DNA from 3 places in the Aquamicrobium lusatiense genome. Region 1 is predicted to be linked to each of the others. Evidence: predicted binding sites of a transcription regulator. Region 1 holds the regulator's gene; each other region holds the start of a gene.
The links. Region 1 encodes LexA, which represses DNA repair genes until DNA is damaged. Its sites were predicted from a motif close to TGTTCNNNNTGTGTTCNG; they were not measured.
Positions count from the first base shown of each region.

Region 2: the regulator LexA is predicted to act here: its motif matches at 2,349-2,366, upstream of HNR59_RS02660 (putative DNA modification/repair radical SAM protein).
Region 3: the regulator LexA is predicted to act here: its motif matches at 3,016-3,033, upstream of HNR59_RS06850 (PA0069 family radical SAM protein).

Region 1 covers NZ_JACHEU010000001.1:2,454,166-2,460,006, forward strand. Annotated here, with positions in the region: gene trpD (anthranilate phosphoribosyltransferase) at 1-485, shown strand, start outside; gene trpC (indole-3-glycerol phosphate synthase TrpC) at 488-1,294, shown strand; gene moaC (cyclic pyranopterin monophosphate synthase MoaC) at 1,300-1,803, shown strand; gene HNR59_RS11785 (molybdopterin molybdotransferase MoeA) at 1,805-3,010, shown strand; gene lexA (transcriptional repressor LexA) at 3,122-3,841, shown strand; gene HNR59_RS11795 (ComEC/Rec2 family competence protein) at 4,191-5,841, opposite strand, start outside.
Region 2 covers NZ_JACHEU010000001.1:525,135-530,975, forward strand. Annotated here, with positions in the region: gene HNR59_RS02655 (UdgX family uracil-DNA binding protein) at 1-1,086, opposite strand, end outside; gene HNR59_RS02660 (putative DNA modification/repair radical SAM protein) at 1,114-2,343, opposite strand; gene HNR59_RS02665 (YkvA family protein) at 2,529-2,921, shown strand; gene HNR59_RS02670 (ABC1 kinase family protein) at 2,926-4,578, shown strand; gene HNR59_RS02675 (metal ABC transporter permease) at 4,648-5,493, opposite strand; gene HNR59_RS02680 (metal ABC transporter permease) at 5,490-5,841, opposite strand, start outside.
Region 3 covers NZ_JACHEU010000001.1:1,430,226-1,436,066, reverse strand. Annotated here, with positions in the region: gene zigA (zinc metallochaperone GTPase ZigA) at 1-233, shown strand, start outside; gene HNR59_RS06865 (L,D-transpeptidase) at 352-1,113, shown strand; gene HNR59_RS06860 (diphosphate--fructose-6-phosphate 1-phosphotransferase) at 1,201-2,364, shown strand; gene HNR59_RS06855 (glycosyltransferase) at 2,398-2,988, opposite strand; gene HNR59_RS06850 (PA0069 family radical SAM protein) at 3,107-4,258, shown strand; gene HNR59_RS06845 (ribonuclease HII) at 4,672-5,337, shown strand; gene HNR59_RS06840 (F0F1 ATP synthase subunit B) at 5,641-5,841, opposite strand, start outside.

The DNA.
Region 1 (5,841 bases):
TCAATCTGCTCGGGCCTCTCACCAACCCTGCAGGGGTCGGACGGCAGCTCGTGGGCGTGTTCGCGCCCGAATGGGTGCTGCCGGTGGCCGAAGCCCTCAAGGCGCTCGGTTCCAGACATGTGTGGGTCGTTCACGGCGATGGCTATGACGAGATCACCGTAACGGGCGAAACCCATGTTGCCGAACTCGTGAACGGTGAAATCCGCAGTTTCACCCTCACCCCTGAAGCCTTTGCGCTGCAACGCCATTCCAAGGAAGCGTTGCGCGGAGGAGATTCGGAATTCAACGCGGCCGCATTGCGCGGTGTTCTTTCGGGAACTCCCGGCGCATATCGTGATACGGTGCTGATGAATGCTGGTGCCGGACTGGTCGTTGCCGACAGGGTCAGGACACTTGAAGACGGAATCGTCAGAGCCCGCGAAGCGATCGACAATGGGAATGCGACCAGAGTTCTGAACAAGTTGATCGAGGTTTCCAACGCTTAGCCATGTCAGACATTCTGCGTAAGATTGAAGCCTACAAGCGTGACGAGATCGCCGCAGCAAAGGCGCGCAGGCCCCTTTCCGAGCTGAAAGCCCGGGCAGCAGATCAGGAAAAGCCGCGCGGCTTCCTGTCCGCACTTGAAACATGCAATCACGAAGGCCGCTTCGCGCTCATTGCCGAGATCAAGAAAGCCAGCCCGTCAAAAGGCCTTATCCGGGCCGATTTCGATCCGCCCGCTCTTGCCCGTGCCTATGAGGCCGGCGGCGCTGCCTGCCTTTCGGTGCTGACGGACGGACCGTCTTTTCAGGGCGCCCCGGAATATCTGACCCGGGCGCGTGAGGCTGTCAGCCTTCCCGCGCTGCGCAAGGATTTTCTGTTCGACACCTATCAGGTGCATGAGGCGCGCGCATGGGGGGCGGATGCGATCCTCATCATCATGGCAAGCGTCGATGATGCCACCGCGCAGGCGCTCGAAGACACCGCCTTCTCGCTCGGCATGGACGCACTGATCGAGGTGCATGACGAGGAAGAAACGGTTCGTGCGCTTCGCCTTTCCTCGCGCCTTATCGGGATCAACAACCGCAATCTGCGCACCTTCGAAACCTCGCTGGAAACCAGCGAACGTCTTGCCCCGATGATTCCGGCCGACAGGCTGCTCGTCGGCGAGAGCGGTATCTTCACCAATGAGGACTGCAAGCGGCTGGCCCGGAGCGGCATCGGCACCTTCCTCGTTGGCGAAAGCCTGATGCGTCAGGATGACGTTACCAGTGCCACGCGCATCCTCCTTGGGCTCGAATCAGGCGAGGCATAGCTGCCGTGAGCGAACGCCCCTCCCCGGCCGGAACCGGCCTTACGCATATCGGCGCTTCCGGCGAAGCGCATATGGTCGATGTCGGCGGCAAGGCCGAGACCGTACGGGAGGCTATCGCCGGGGGCAGCGTTCGCATGCAGGCCGAAACGCTTGCCATGATCCTCGCAGGCAACGCTAAGAAAGGCGACGTCCTTTCGACAGCCCGCATAGCCGGCATCATGGCCGCCAAGAAGGCGCACGAGCTCATCCCGCTCTGCCACCCCCTGCTGCTCACCAAGGTCAGCGTCGATATCGAGCCGGATCACGATCTGCCGGGCCTCAGGGTTCAGGCGCTGGCGCGCGTCACCGGCAAGACCGGCGTTGAAATGGAGGCGCTGACGGCTGCGTCCGTCGCCTGCCTCACCATCTACGACATGGCCAAGGCCGTGGACCGCGCGATGATTATTTCCGACATCAGGCTTACCTCCAAGACCGGAGGAAAATCAGGCGACTACAAGGCAGAACCCTGACATGGCGCTGGTCCCGATGGAAACGGCGCTGCAACGCCTTCTGGAGGATGTCGGACCCCTCGATGGCGAAAGCGTACCCCTCAAGGATGCGTATGATCGCGTGCTTGCCGAGTCAATCGTGGCGCTGCGTACGCAGCCTCCGTTCGACGCCTCGGCGATGGATGGCTATGCCATGCAGGGCGCCGACGCGCAGACCACGGACGGTGAATTGGCCGTCATCGGCGAAGTGGCCGCCGGCAGCACATTTTCAGGCTCTGTCGAGGCCGGCCAGTGCGTGCGCATCTTCACCGGCGCACCCCTGCCCGCTGGAACCGATACGGTCGTTATTCAGGAAAATGTCGACAGGCCGGCAGATGGCGTCATTCGCCTGCGCGAGCCGACCGCTGCCGGTCGCAATGTGCGGCGCGCCGGACTGGATTTCACGACTGGCGACCTTCTCGTCGAAAAAGGCCATCTGATGCGTGCCAGCGCGCTTTCGCTTGCCGCTTCGGCCAATCACGCGCGCCTCAAGGTCGTCAAACGGCCTCTGGTCGCCATCATCGCCACCGGCGACGAATTGTGCCTGCCGGGAAGCGAACTGGGGCCGGGGCAGATCATTTCATCCAACAGCTATGGCATCGCAGCCGCGGCCCGCGCCGTGGGCGCCGATGTTCTCGATCTTGGCATCGCACCAGATCGCGAGGATGCAATCTCGGCGCTGGTGAAGCAGGCTGTTGCTGCCGGCGCGGACGTCATCGTCACATCTGGCGGAGCCTCCGTCGGCGATCACGATCTCGTTCACAAGGTTCTGACGCGCGAAGGCATGACGCTCGACTTCTGGCGGATCGCCATGCGGCCAGGAAAGCCGCTGATGTTCGGCAGAATGGACAACATCAGATGTCTGGGCCTGCCCGGAAATCCCGTGGCAAGCCTCGTCTGCTCGCAGCTTTTCCTGAAACCTCTGCTCGCCCGCCTTGGCGGCCGGACTTTCCATCAGGACATCAGGACAGCGACGCTCGGGGCACCGGTTTCAGCCAACGACCATCGGCAGGACTATGTTCGTGCCGCCATCGAGGAACGCGACGGCCAGCTGATTGCCACGCCCTTCGGTGTACAGGATTCCTCCATGCTGCGCACCATGGCCGCATCCGGGGGTCTCGTCATACGCGCCCCCTTCCAGCCAGCATCGGAAATCGGCGATCCCTGCCAGTTGATGATGATCGGTTGAAGCCGTCCCGGATCGTTCTGATTTTAAGCGGTTGCGGAACACAACTGGAACATATAGTGTTTGTTCCGGGTTTGTTTTCCGATTCTGGATTCGCCGCTGCCGGGGGAACCTATGCTGACGCGCAAGCAACATGAACTGCTTCTGTTTATCCATGAGCGTTTGAAGGAGAGTGGCATTCCGCCCTCTTTCGACGAAATGAAGGAAGCGCTGGACCTTGCCTCGAAGTCGGGCATCCATCGCCTGATCACCGCACTGGAAGAACGTGGGTTCATCCGTCGCCTGCCCAATCGTGCGCGTGCGCTGGAAGTGCTGCGCCTGCCCGATTCCATTGCCCCCGGCCTAAACAGCGCACGAAAATTTTCACCCAGCGTCATTCAGGGAAGCCTTGGGCAGCCGGCAAAGGATGTTCGCAAGCCGCAGGTCGCCAGCAATGACGATGACAGCGCTTCGGCGGTTTCCATCCCCGTGATGGGGCGGATCGCTGCGGGTGTTCCGATCGATGCGATCCAGCACAAGACACATTCCATTTCGGTGCCGCCGGAGATGCTGTCGGGCGGCGAGCATTATGCCCTCGAAGTTCGGGGCGATTCCATGATCGAGGCAGGCATTTTTGATGGCGATACCGTCATCATCCGCAACGGCGATACAGCCACCCCGGGCGATATAGTCGTGGCACTCGTTGACGAGGAAGAAGCAACCCTGAAGCGGTTCCGTCGCAAAGGCGCCTCCATCGCGCTTGAAGCCGCCAATCCGGCTTACGAAACCCGGATTTTCGGACCCGACCGCGTCAAGGTGCAAGGCAGGCTGGTCGGATTGATCCGCCGTTATTGATCCGGAAATGAAACGGAGCGAACCGGATTTTTGTTTTCGCTCTGTTCTGAAAAAACATTATCTATCAGGATATTAAAACAACATCTTGGGGAAATGATCGAAATATTTATGTCGCCATTTGAGCGCTCTTAAAACGCTGGAATCAATCTGTTGATCGCAGATAGTTGAAGAGCACTTTACGGCCTGTACGAACGGCGAGCAGATTTTATCTTCATAGGTGAGCCGCCAGTCGAGCGATCTGCCACGATGTTCGATTTCCCGCGTAACTGGGTCTGCATTTTACCCACCCGCGCAAGCAGACGTGCCTAGGGAGGTGCACACTGTTCAGGATGCGCCCTGTCTTTATCGCTTATTCGATCTTGTCCGAGGCCGAGAGAACAGGCGTTTCCGCAGGTGCTGAGGCAACTTTTCTCTCATAGGGCGGCAAGCCACGGGCTTCCCGCGAGTATCGGCGCTGGGTGTGCCATGGCCGATAATTCCCTTCAATTGCGAAGCGCACCTTTGGCTCTCCGATGATTGGCAATGAATTTCCGGCTGAAACAACAGCAGAAGCAGTGTCGATCTTTTCCAGATAGACTTCGGCACTTCCCTTTTGCGCCAGCTCCCGACGGGTCACCACAATTGCCTGAGATTTTCGGCATGGGCTACGCGTAACCGCGTCCTCGATCACGATGACTGTTGCATGGGCACATGCTTTGGCGGCCGTAGCTGCATCCGGAGCCTGCACGACAAGCAGGCCAGAGGGACTGCGCAACGCACATGTTTTCCCGGAGCATACAAACCCTGCTGCTGTACTTTCCTGCTTCGCAGAGGCGATAAAATCCTGCAGAAAAATACCTTCGTCCGGCTGCTTTACGCGGGTTGGCGGCAATACCATCTCAGAGTCCATCGCCCGGCTCCAGTTATCCATGGTGAAGGCATTCGGGCGGGGTCGGTTGACCGCAACCTGCCCGCCTTCCATGGCGACGGCAATCAGCCGGGCATCTTCTGAAATGAGAATGTCAGGCGTTCGGGCGGAACCCAGCGTGAGCAGGCTGCCTATGGCGAATGGCAGTGCAACAAGGCGCAGCCATGTTGTCGTCATCGTTGCAATCACCAGCGCAATCGTCGCCAGAAGCACTGCCTCGGGTGGAATCAGCCCGATCGCGTCGACTGGCGACATGTCCGCGATCTTTTCGGAAAGGAAAATCACTGCCGTCAGCCCCTTGCCCATGATCTGCAAGAGAGGGCCATCAAGCCCGAAAGGCATGGCGAGCGATGCAAAGACAGCAAAAGGCATGACAATGATCGAGACGACCGGCATCACCGCCAGATTGGCCAGCAGGCTGAGCGGTGCAACGCGCTGAAAGTGCCATGCCGCGTAGAGGGTCGTGGCAACACCGGCAACCACGGACGTCGCGGCAAGGCCAATCATCATGGTGACCAGAGCGCGGATCAGCGACCGAACGAGGCCTGACTTTTTGTAAACCCGCGCGACAGGGCGGCGCGCCTTGTAGTCCGACCATGCCGCATAGGCGCCGACGAGCGCCGCCGTTGCCGCGAACGACATCTGGAAGCTGGGCCCCACCACCTCATGGGGCGTGACCAGGATGACGATGATCGCCGAAATGGCGAGATTGCGCATTGTGAGCGCGCTTCGGTCGAACAGGACGGCCACCAGCATGACGGCCAGCATGATGAACGAGCGCACGGCAGCAACCACCATGCCGGAGATCAGCAGGTAGGCGAAAATCGCAAAAAGTGCGGTAAGTGCTGCATATTTCCTGACCGGATGACGGGAGGAAAAATCCGGGAATGCGGCGAACAATCCGCGCATCAATCCCATCACCGTACCCGCCACCAGCGCCATATGCAGGCCGGATATGGAGATAATGTGATAGATGCCTGTCTTGCGCATTGCCTCGTTTATTTCTTCGGGAATGCCTGCCCGCACCCCGACGATCAGCGCTGCCGCGATTTCGCCTTCCGGCCCGCCGATTCTGTGTCTGATGCGCTCGGCA
Region 2 (5,841 bases), 1.9 Mb from region 1:
ATAGGCCCTGCCCCGGTCGATGCCCACTTCCCCCAGCGTCCTGTCGAACAGTTGCCCTGCGGGACCGACGAAAGGCCGGCCGGCAAGGTCCTCCCGGTCGCCCGGCTGCTCGCCCACGAACATGAGGTCGGCCGCTTCCGGCCCTTCGCCGAACACGGTCTGCGTGGCATGGCAATGCAGGGGACAGCGGGTGCAGGCGCTGGCCTGCTGGCGCAGGGCCGCCAGCGGCGTGGCAGGCGGCGCGGCCTGCCGCGCTTCATGCAGGGACTGAACCCGGGCATGAAAGGCCGGCGGCGCAAGCGCCTCCTGCCGGGCCATGTCCGCCACGCGCGCCTGCGCGCTGGCAACCAGTTCCGGAATCAGGGCGGCTTCGGGCAGATTCTTCCAGTATTTCTTCGGCATCTCGGCCTGCATCGCCTTCACCTTCACCCGCGCCGGATTGAAGATCGAGGCATAGTAGGTCAGCCACAGCGCGTCGGCCGGATCGGCAAGGTCGGGCTTTGCCGCCGGCTCGTGCGAGACCCGCAACTTTCCGGACTCGAAGGTCGCGGACCCTTTCGGCGTGAGGATCGTCCAGTCCATGTCGGCAAAGCGCGCCGCGAAGAAGGGCGCGGTGCGCGCGACGATGAAATGATCCGGCTCGAACCAGGCCGCAAAGCGCCGCCGGCAGCCCTCGCCCGGATGCGCGAGTTCACGGAAGCGCACGAAGGCCGTCATCTTGTGGCAGTCGCGCCGCACGGATTTCGCCAGCCTTCCGGCCTGCGCCACATCTGCATCGGAAGCCACGGACAAAAGCTTTCGCTCGCCTTGCAACCTGTAAAGCAGCCGATAAAGCAGCGCGAAACGACCGGGATCGCTGTGGCAGACGATGGCTTCGGCCAGTTCCGGAAAGGACGCGGGCACCACGGGCCGCGGCATGGCCGACCTTGCCTCGGGCAAAGCCCGATCCGGCTCGGCGAACAGCCCGCCCTCGCTTTCGAGGCACCAGTCCACCTCGTGAGGCGCGATGCCCGTCTGCAGCAGCATGCGCGCCTTGTCGCGCCATTCGCCGAAATCGCCCCTGCGGGAAAGACAGATCCTGTACATCACAACCCCGGCATCACAGGCCCGGCATCACAGCAGCGACATCTGCATGGGCGGCGGCTCGAACAGCGCGCGCAGATCCTGCCGGTCGATGAGCCGTAGCGGCGTCCACCCTTCGGCAATGATGAACGGCCTGACCTTGCGCAGCGACACCTTCAGCCGGCCGAGATCCTCGATCCGTACGCGGCGATGACGGCGCGCGGCGATCAGCGCATCCACCGTGCGCACCCCGAAACCCGGCACCCTCAGCAGCATTTCCCGCCCCGCCCGGTTGACGTCGACCGGGAAGCGGTCGCGGTGCGCCAGCGCCCAGGCGAGCTTCGGATCGATGTCGAGATCGAGCATGCCGTCGGTCCCGGCCGCCGTGATCTCGGCCACCTCGAAACCGTAGAAGCGATAGAGCCAGTCGGCCTGATAGAGACGGTGCTCACGCATCAACGGCGGCTTCTGCGGCGGCAGGCGCGACGAGGCGTCCGGGATCGGGCTGAACGCCGAATAATATACCCGCTTCAGCCCGTAGCTGCCGTAGAGCCCGGCGCTGCTGGCGAGAATGGTGGAATCGTCGGCGCCATCGGCCCCGACGATCATCTGCGTCGACTGTCCCGCCGGCGCGAATTTCCGGCGCGGGCGGCCGCCCAGCGTCCGGTCTGCGGCATCTTCGATGCCAAGGCGCACATCCGCCATGGCACGACGAATGACGGGAGTCTGCTTTTCGGGCGCGAGATCAGCCATGCCGGTTTCCGTCGGCAGCTCGATATTGATGGAAAGCCGGTCGGCATAGAGCCCCGCCTCCTCGATAAGCGCCGGCGACGCCTCGGGGATCGTCTTGAGGTGAATGTAGCCGTTGAAATTGTGAACCGTGCGCAGGTCGCGCGCCACGCGCACCATCTGCTCCATCGTGTAATCGGAAGAGCGAATAATGCCGGAAGACAGGAACAGGCCTTCGATATAGTTGCGGCGGTAGAACTCCAGCGTCAGCCACACCACCTCCTGCGGCGTGAAGCGGGCCCGCTCGACATTGCTCGACGAGCGGTTGATGCAATAGGCACAATCATAAATGCAGAAGTTGGTCAGCAGGATCTTGAGCAGCGAGATGCAGCGCCCGTCCGGCGCATAGGCGTGGCATATGCCCGAGCCGCCGGCAGACCCCAGTCCACCGGCCCGCGAATCCCGGCGCTGACCGCCGGACGATGCGCAGGAGGCGTCATATTTGGCGGCGTCGGAAAGAATGGCGAGACGTTGCTGCAGCGTTCTCTTCATGATTTTGTTCACTATATGTTCCATATCGATCCCGTCAAGGCTGGCTGCGTAAAACAGGCCGGGCCGATGTCGGGGATTCCGTTTCCAGATAGGGCTGCCCGTTGCGCCGGCAAGACCGCGCTGCAAAACCTTGAGCATCGCGTGAAGACGCCTATCTTATCCGTCTCGGCTTGGAGGATTTCTGATTGGCTGTTTTCGGCATTCTCAAGCGGCGTTTCCTTGCATTCCGGCGCGAGGCCGTGGTGCTGTGGTATGCGTTTCGCGATCCGCGTACACCGCGCTGGCTGCGGCTCGCCAGCCTTGCCACGGGATTGTACCTGCTCAGCCCGATCGACCTGATCCCCTTCACCATTCCCCTGCTTGGCGTCGTCGACGATCTGATCATCGTGCCGGCGGCCGTCGGCTTCATAGCGAAACGGCTGCCGGCCGGGGTCCATCTCGAGGCCGGCGAAAAGGCCGACCGCTGGATCGCGCGCTGGTTCAAGCGCCCGCTGCTGGCGGCGGCGGTCATTCTGGGCATTCTAGTCGTCATCTGGGCGGTTCTGCTCTACCTCATCTATCGCTGGCTTGCGGGATAGTGCGATGACCGTTCTCGAAACCACCTTCGCCGCAGCCCGCGACCACAAGCGCATCGCCGAGATCGCCGCTGTGCTGGTGCGCTTCGGCGTCGACGACATCGCCATCCGGCTTGGCCTCGGCGGCCTCCTGCCGAAACGACGCGGGCGCGCGCTCCATGCGGACGCCGAAAGCCTGTCACAGCCGGAACGGCTGCGACTTGCCATCGAATCGCTTGGGCCGACCTTCATCAAGCTTGGCCAGATCCTGTCGACGCGCGCCGATCTCCTGTCGCCGGAGTGGATTACCGAGCTGGAGAAGTTGCAAAGCGATGTCGCGCCCGAGCCGTGGGAGGCGATCCGGGCGCAGGTGGAGGAAGACCTCGGCGCATCGCCCGATACGGTGTTCCTCAGCTTCGCACACACGGCGCTCGCCGCCGGCTCCATCGCGCAGGTCCATCGCGCCACGCTGCACGACGGCACCGATGTCGTCGTCAAGGTGCGCCGGGCAGGCCTCAGGCCGCTGGTCGAGGCCGATCTCAGATTGCTGTCGCATGCGGCTGGGCTGGTCGAGGCGCAATGGCCGGAATTCGCCCGCTACCGTCCGCGCGAAATCCTCAATCACCTGGGCGCGGCGATGGGCGAGGAACTCGACCTTGCCGCCGAGGGCCGCAATTGCGAGGCCGTGGCGCAAAATCTCGCGGCCATGGAGCGGATAAAGATTCCGCGCATCTTCTCCGAATGGAGTTCCGAGCGGCTTCTGGTTCAGGAGTATATCGACGGCATCGTTCCCAACGACCACGCCGCGCTGAACGCCACCGGGCTGGACGGGCGTGAGCTTGCCCGGACCGGCACCGCCGCCTTCCTGCGCATGGCGCTTGTCGACGGCCTGTTCCACGCTGATCCGCACCCCGGCAATCTGCGCGCCCTGCCCGGCAACCGCGTCGCCTTCATAGATTTCGGCATGGTCGGCCGGCTGGGCGCGCGCCGTCGCGAACAGTTGCTGATGCTGGTGGCTGCCATCGTGGAAACCAGTGGCGAGCGCGTGGCCGCCCTTCTCATGGAATGGTCGGGGGCAGCCGACATCGACCTGCCGCGGCTGGAGGCCGCCTGTGACACCTTCGTCGCGCGCCACGGCGTGCCGCCGCTGCGGCTTGGCGAGGCCATCACCGACTTCATGGCGCTGGCGCGCGAGCACGACCTTGCCCTGCCCGCCGACCTTGCCCTGCTTTTCAAGGCGCTGATCACCGCCGACGGCGTCATGCGTAGCCTCGACCCCGATTTCGACGCCCTGGCCGCTGCCGGCCCGATCGTTCAGGAAGAGATGATCCGTCGCTACAGGCCGGGCGCCCTCATGGGCAAGGGGAAGTCGCTGGCGCTTGATTTCGCCGGACTGGCCGCGGAAGCGCCCTCGCTGCTGCGGCTGCTGGCGCTGCGCCTGCGGCAGGGCCGCATCGCCGCAGAGGTTGAGCTGAAGGGGCTCGACCGCATCGGTGCCGACATTCGCTGGGCCGCCACCCGCATCGCGGTCGCCATCGTCACCGCCGCCTTCGCGCTGGGGCTTGCACCGCGCCTGCTGGATTTCGGTCCTACCCTGCTCGGCATCCCAGTTACGGCACTGCTTGGAATTGCGGTCATTCTCGGCGGGCTGGCGTGGCTTCTGGTTCCGCGCCGCCGCTGATTTTTGTTTCAGGCCGATACCCTGAAAGAAAGCACCGCCATGCGACGCGGGACGCATGGCGGTGCGCGCTCAGGCCTGCTCGCTGGCTTCCGTACGAGCGGCCCGGCGTGTGGCAAGAACAAAGGCGGCAAGAAATGTGGCTGACATCAGAAGCACGATGGTCGGCGCCGGCGCGCTGTCGATGAAAAAGGACGCGTAGACGCCGAGGAAAGACGACGCCACGGCCACCAGCACCGACACCGCCAGCATGCCTGAGAAAGTGCGCGCCAGCAGGAAGGCGATGGCGCCGGGCGCGATCAGCATGGCGATGGCGAGGATGATGCCGACCGCCTGCAGCGCGCCGACGATGGTCAGCGAAATCAGCGCCAGCAGCCCGTAATGCAACAGCCTGACATGCAGCCCCACCGCCTGCGCCTGCGCCGGATCGAAGGCATGCAGCAGGAAGTCGCGCCACTTCACCAGAATGATGCCTGCCGTGACCGCGGCGATGATGGCCGACATGGCGATGTCGTTCCAGGAGACGCCCAGCATGTCGCCGAACAATATGTGGTCGAGATGCACGTCCGACTGGATCTTGACGTAGAGCACCAGCCCCAGCCCGAACATGCCGGAAAAGACTATGCCCATCACCGTATCCTGCTTGATGCGGCTGTTGTCCTTGAGGAAGCCGGTGGCGACGGCGGCAAACATGCCGGCCGCAAAGGCGCCGATGGCATAGGGAAAGCCCACGATGTAGGCGATCACCACGCCCGGAAACACGGCATGGCTGATGGCATCGCCCATCAGCGACCACCCCTTCAGCACGAGGAAGCACGACAGCAGCGCCATCGGGATCGCCACCAGCACCGAAATGACCATGGCATTGACCATGAAGTCGAACTGGAAGGGCGAGGCGAGCGTTTCCATGATGGTCATGGCGCGGCCTCCCGCAGGGCGGCCGCAGCCTTGCGGCGGGCCGCCAGCATGCCGTGCTTGGGCGCAAACAGGAACACGACGAGGAACACCGCCGTCTGCAACACCACGATGATGCCGCCGGTGGCGCCATCGAGGAAATAGCTCACATAGGCGCCGATGAAGCTGGTCAGCGCACCGATGGCGACGGCCAGCGCCAGAAGCCTCGGAAAGCGGTCGGTCAGCAGATAGGCCGTGGCGCCCGGTGTCACCACCATGCAGATGACGAGGAAAGCGCCGACCGTCTGCATGGCCGCGACCGTCGAGGCCGACAGAAGCGTGAAGAAAATGATCTTGAGCAAAGTCGGGTTG
Region 3 (5,841 bases), 1.0 Mb from region 1:
CGAAACAGCGCTGGCCCGATCATCCCGAATGGCACGCGGCCATGCGGCCCTATCTCGATGACATGTGGGGCGACCGCAGGCAGGAGATCGTGTTCATCGGCTGCGACCCGATGGACGAGGCCGCGATCCGGGCCGAGCTCGACGCCTGCCTCGTGCCCGAGCGGGATTTCATGCCCGGCCGCTGGCGCGACCTGCCCGATCCCTTCCCGAGTTGGGAGTCGCAGGCCGCCTGACAGGCAAACGGAAATGCAACCGTTCCGGGAAAGCTTCACGGTTTGTAAACCATGACTGCTGAAAATACCTGCGAGTGCCGGACCTTGGGGGCCCGGCCGGTATCGCAGGATCAAACACATGTCAGAGTTGCCGCGGAACCAGTCATCGCCGGCCGCAGGCGAGCCGGGTGCGCCGGTTCTTCCCCGCCGCCTGCTGCTGCAGGGCATGGGCGCAACCGCGCTGATGGCCGCCAGCGGCTGCAGCACAGCCTCATCGGGCTTTGATGCGCTGAACCTCGATTACGGTTCCACCGGCTCGATCAAGCCCATGCGCCCCTCGATCAGCGTCGATCGGCAGATCACCAGCCCGGATGTCATGTATGCGGCGGTGACGGACGGCGGCTTTTCCGTTCCGGAAGTGCCCTATCAGAAAATCAAGCCGCAGTTCCGCCGCCAGATCGTGGTCGACCCGACCGGAGAGGCGCCCGGAACGATCGTCGTTCATACCAAGGAATGCCTGCTCTATCTCGTGCAGCCGGGCGGCGAGGCGATCCGCTATGGCGTGGGCGTCGGCAAGGCCGGCTTTTCGTGGTCGGGCCGCGCCAACATACAATATGGCCGCGAATGGCCCACCTGGACACCGCCGCGCGAGATGATCCAGCGTAGGCCCGAACTGGTGAAATGGCAGAACGGCCAGCCCGGCGGTCTCGACAATCCGCTCGGCGCGCGCGCCCTTTACATCTTCCAGAACGGGCAGGACACGCTCTACCGCATCCATGGTTCTCCAGAATGGTGGAGCATCGGCCAGTCCGTGTCGTCAGGCTGCGTGCGGCTGATCAATCAGGATATCATCGACCTCTACAATCGGGCCTCGAAACGCAATCCGGTGGTCGTTATCTGACCCACTTCCCGAATCGGTTTGAATATACGACTGCGCGTCGATACAAGACGCGCAGTCGTATATATTTCGAACATTCGGGAGGTCAGCATGGCCGGAACTTTCGTCATCGCGCAAGGCGGCGGCCCCACCGCGGTCATCAACCAGACGCTGGCCGGCGCGGTTCTTGAGGTTCGCAAGCGCCACCCCGGCGCGCGCGTGCTCGGTTCCCTGCATGGTGTGCGCGGCATACGCGACGGCAACTATGTCGATCTCACCGACCTTCCCGAGGAACGGCTGCGCCTCATCGCCGGCACTCCCGGTTCGGCGCTGGGTTCCACCCGCGACAAGCCAGATGCCGCCTATTGCGACCTGATCCTGTCGGGCCTGAAGAAGGTCGACGCGGAAGCCTTCATCTATATCGGCGGCAACGACACCGCCGGCACCCAGCAGATTCTCAGCGATGCTGCCGGCGGTTCCATCGCCATGGTGCATGCGCCCAAGACCATCGACAACGATCTGGTGGAGAACGACCATACGCCGGGCTTCATCTCGGCGGCCGAGTTCGTCGCCGGAGCGTTCCTGTCGGTCGATCTCGATTTCCGGGCCCTGCCCGGCATCTATGTCGGCATCGTCATGGGCCGTCATGCCGGCTTCCTCACCGCCGCGTCCGCCGCATGGCAGCAGGACGAGACGAGCGGCCCGCACCTCATCTATGTGCCGGAACGCGCCTTCGACATTCCACGTTTCATCGATGATGTCCGCTCGACCTACGACCGCCACGGGCGCTGCGTGGTCGCGGTGTCGGAAGGCGTGTCCACGGCCGATGGCAGAGCGCTTGTCGAAAGCCTCGTACCGCCGGAGCGGCTGGAACGCGACCAGCACGGCAATGTCAAGCTTTCGGGCAGCGATCTGACCGCAGCGCTGGAACACGCGCTTGCCGAACATCTTCCCGGCAAGCGCGCGCGGGTGGATGCCTTCGGCTTCCTGCTGCGCGGCAATGTCGGCTCCATAAGCCAGACAGATGCTCGTGAAGCCTTCGAAGCCGGCGCTTTCGCGGTGCAGGTTGCGGGCGAAGGCAGCGGCTCGGTTGCACTCCAGCATGACGGCAGCACGGTCCTCGCCAAAGTTCCGCTCGCCGATGTTGCCGGCAAGACGCGGCACATGCCGGACAGCTTCCTGCACCGGCAGGAAAACCGGCTTTCCGAAGAAGGCTATGCCTATCTGAAGCGGCTGGTGCCGGCGAAGCACAAGGTCGGGCAGCCCTTCGTGTAGCAACGACGGAGCCGCGCCTCATAGCCTGACAGCTCAGCGCGCAACCGTCCTGCTGCTGTAGTGGTCGCTGCTCTTCTTCTCCTTGCGGTCTGCCGGCAGGATCGCAGCCCTCAGGGTTTTCATCGCCAGTCCTCTTGCGAGTGCTGCGGCACTGTCTGCGTGCCGCGCGAGCACCACGGCCTGCCTGCGTGGCAAAAGCAGCCCCTGCGCCAGAGGCCCCGGCCGTGAAAGCATGCGCGCGAGGAAGGGTGCCCGGCTCGACCGGTCTCTCGAAAAACGCGCTGCCGCGCCGGATCGGGCTGCGTGAACCGCCACGGCTTCCGTCCAGTCGCCGAGCAGGCGCGCGCCCGGTTCCAGCAGCAGCAGCCAGTCGCCTTTCGCCGTCTTGACGGCATCGGCGATGCCGCCTGTCGTCCACACGCAACCTGCATGTTCCGCGACCTGACGTGTTGCGTCGCCGGAGCCCAGATCGCAGACCACGACATCACGCACCAGCCCCTCCACCGCGCCCGACACCAGCGAAGCGAGCGTCCGTGCCAGAGCTTCCTCGTCGTTGCATGTCTCGATGATGACGCTGAGCATACGTGCCTGATAGCCCACAGGCTGGAACAGCGCCAGTTGCAAGTCGGCCCAGCCCAGTTCACATAACAAAGTTCTTGCTTTGTTCTCATTTTTGGATAGGAATAATTTCATGAGAACAGAGATTCGCCAGTCTCAGCCCACCTCTTGGGAGAAGGCCAGGATGGAACCAATCGTGCAGGCGGATGTTGCAGCTTTCGGAACGGGACGCAGCGAAATGGCCAATGCGATGATAGAGCAGAGCGGCCTGCGCCTGAGGCCTGACAGGGCCCGCGGGCGCGCCGCCGGCATCAATCCCTCCGGTCGCTATGAGACGGTCAGCCGCCATGTGTTCGACGATGGCTGGGAAAGCCTTGAGGAACTGCCGCCGTTCAAGACGGAAGTTCAGGTGGAGCGGCCGCGCACCATCATCACCCGCAACAGCTCCCCCGACATTTCCTTCGACCGTTCGGTGAACCCCTATCGTGGTTGCGAGCATGGCTGCGTCTACTGCTTCGCACGCCCCACCCATGCCTATATGGGCCTGTCACCGGGATTGGATTTCGAGGCCAGGCTGTTTGCCAAGCCGGATGCGGCGCGCCTTCTGGACAAGGAACTGTCGAAGGAAGGCTATACGCCGCGCACCATCGCCATCGGCACCAACACCGATCCGTACCAGCCAATCGAGAAGCAGTACCGGATCATGCGCGAGATACTGGAAGTCCTGGAAGCGCGCGGCCATCCGGTCGGCATCGTCACCAAGTCGGCGCTGGTCACCCGTGACATCGACATATTGGCACGCATGGCGGAGCGGGGCCTTGCCAAGGTGGCCCTGTCGGTCACAACCATGGACCGCAGGCTGGCCCGCACGATGGAACCGCGCGCGGCGACGCCGACGAAGCGGCTGGAAACCATTCGGCAGCTTGCGGATGCGGGCATCCCGACATCGGTTCTGGTGGCGCCGATCATCCCGGGGCTCAACGATCAGGAGCTGGAGCGCATCCTCGACTCGGCGCGCGCCGCCGGGGCACGCGAGGCCGGCTATGTGGTGCTGCGTCTGCCACTGGAAGTGGCGCCCATCTTCAAGGACTGGCTGCTGCGCAACTATCCGGACCGCTACCGGCACGTCATGTCCCTGATCCGCTCCATGCGCGACGGCAAGGACTATGACGCGGAATGGGGCAAGCGCATGAAAGGTGCCGGCCCCTACGCATGGCAGATCGGCCGGCGCTTCGAGATTGCAGCAAAAAAACTTGGCCTCAATACACAGCGCCTCAGCCTGCGAACCGACCAGTTCGTAGCCGGCAAGCACAGCGAACAGCTGATGCTGCTCTGAAACCGGGGGCAGGCCGGAATTGGAAGAGAATGCCGGCCTGATGTCTGCCCTGCCACAAAGACATTGAAGCGGCGGGATCCGGATCTGGTCTCCCGAGGCTTCGGGAGCCGATTGGAACGGCGCCGGCGCGCACGCGGGAGAACGGCACCAGCGTCTGTGTTGCCTGTAGCCATTCGCGCAAAATCGGGTCGGCTGGATCGGCAGCGGTTTGTGTTTGGAGTTGAGTGAGACAAGGGCTGAGAGGGTTTCTGTGGAAAGCAGGACTGCTCTTGAATGTTCGTCCTGACAAGCCGTCGTCCCGGCTTGTCTTCGGCCGGAAGGCGTTCCCCCCGCCTCCGGCTTCCCCTGCCCGCCGCTCCCCTCGGCGGCAGGGGCTTGCGGAGAATCGGGGCCAGTGCGAACTTCGCCGCATCATGGTTCGCTTACGCCCCGATTCTCCACTTCTCTTCGATATTGTCCAACGCCCCGATTTCTCGTTCGAGACATCGGCAAGAGCCGAAGGACTGTGGCCTGTGGCAGGCATGGATGAGGCGGGGCGGGGTCCCCTCGCGGGTCCTGTTGTGGCGGCGGCGGTCGTGCTGGACCCAGACAATATTCCGCCGGGGCTGGACGATTCCAAGCGCCTCAGCCATGCCCAGCGCGAGGCTCTGTTCGAAACGGTGCTGAGTGCGGCCCGCGCTGTCGGCATCTCTTCTGTCTGCGCTGAAAGCATCGATGCCGGCGACATCCGCAAGGCCAGCCTTGAAGCCATGCGCCGCGCCATCTGCGCTCTTTCCGTTCAGCCGAAGCTTGCGCTCGCCGATGGCCGTGACGTACCGCCCGGCCTGCCCTGCCTCGGACGCGCACTGGTCAAGGGCGACCAGCGCTCGCAATCCATTGCCGCAGCCTCCATTGTCGCCAAGGTGATGCGCGACCGCATGATGGCCGATTGCGGGCGGATACATGCCCATTACGGGTTCGAGATCCACATGGGTTACGCAACGGCCCGCCATCGCACGGCCATCAAGGCCCACGGCCCGGTAAAGCGGCTGCACCGGATTTCCTTTGCCCCTTTCCGCAAAGCGGAAGGCGAAGGATAATCGCAGCTCCGGCTTTCGGGTCTGCTCCATCCCGGCCTTGCCGACGAACCGAATACAAGCCGCCTCGCGCTTTGCCGAACGCGCACTGCAAGCTTTTTGACTGTTTCGCCCAACCGTGAACGCGCCATTTCCGACAATGACGTGTCGAACAGGGTGATTGAAGCTGGGCGCTTCTGTGCCTCAATGCTACTGGCCAAAGTCAATGGAGTGGCGCCGGCCTCTGTGCGCCCATGCCGCTTGCTCAAAAGAAAAAGCCGCCGGGTCTCCCCGGCGGCTTTCAATTCTTTCAGGAACGAACCTTGCTCAGTTGAGCCGGGCCTTCACTTCCTCAACAGACTTCCTGAACAAATCAGCGTCGGCCTTCGCATCGGCCTTGTCGGCCAGCACCTTGCGGGCGGCTTCGACGGCAAGCTCGACTGCGCTGGCGCGCACTTCGCTCACGGCATCGCGTTCGGCCTGAGCGATCTTCTGCTCGGCCATGGCGGTGCGGCGTGCGACATAATC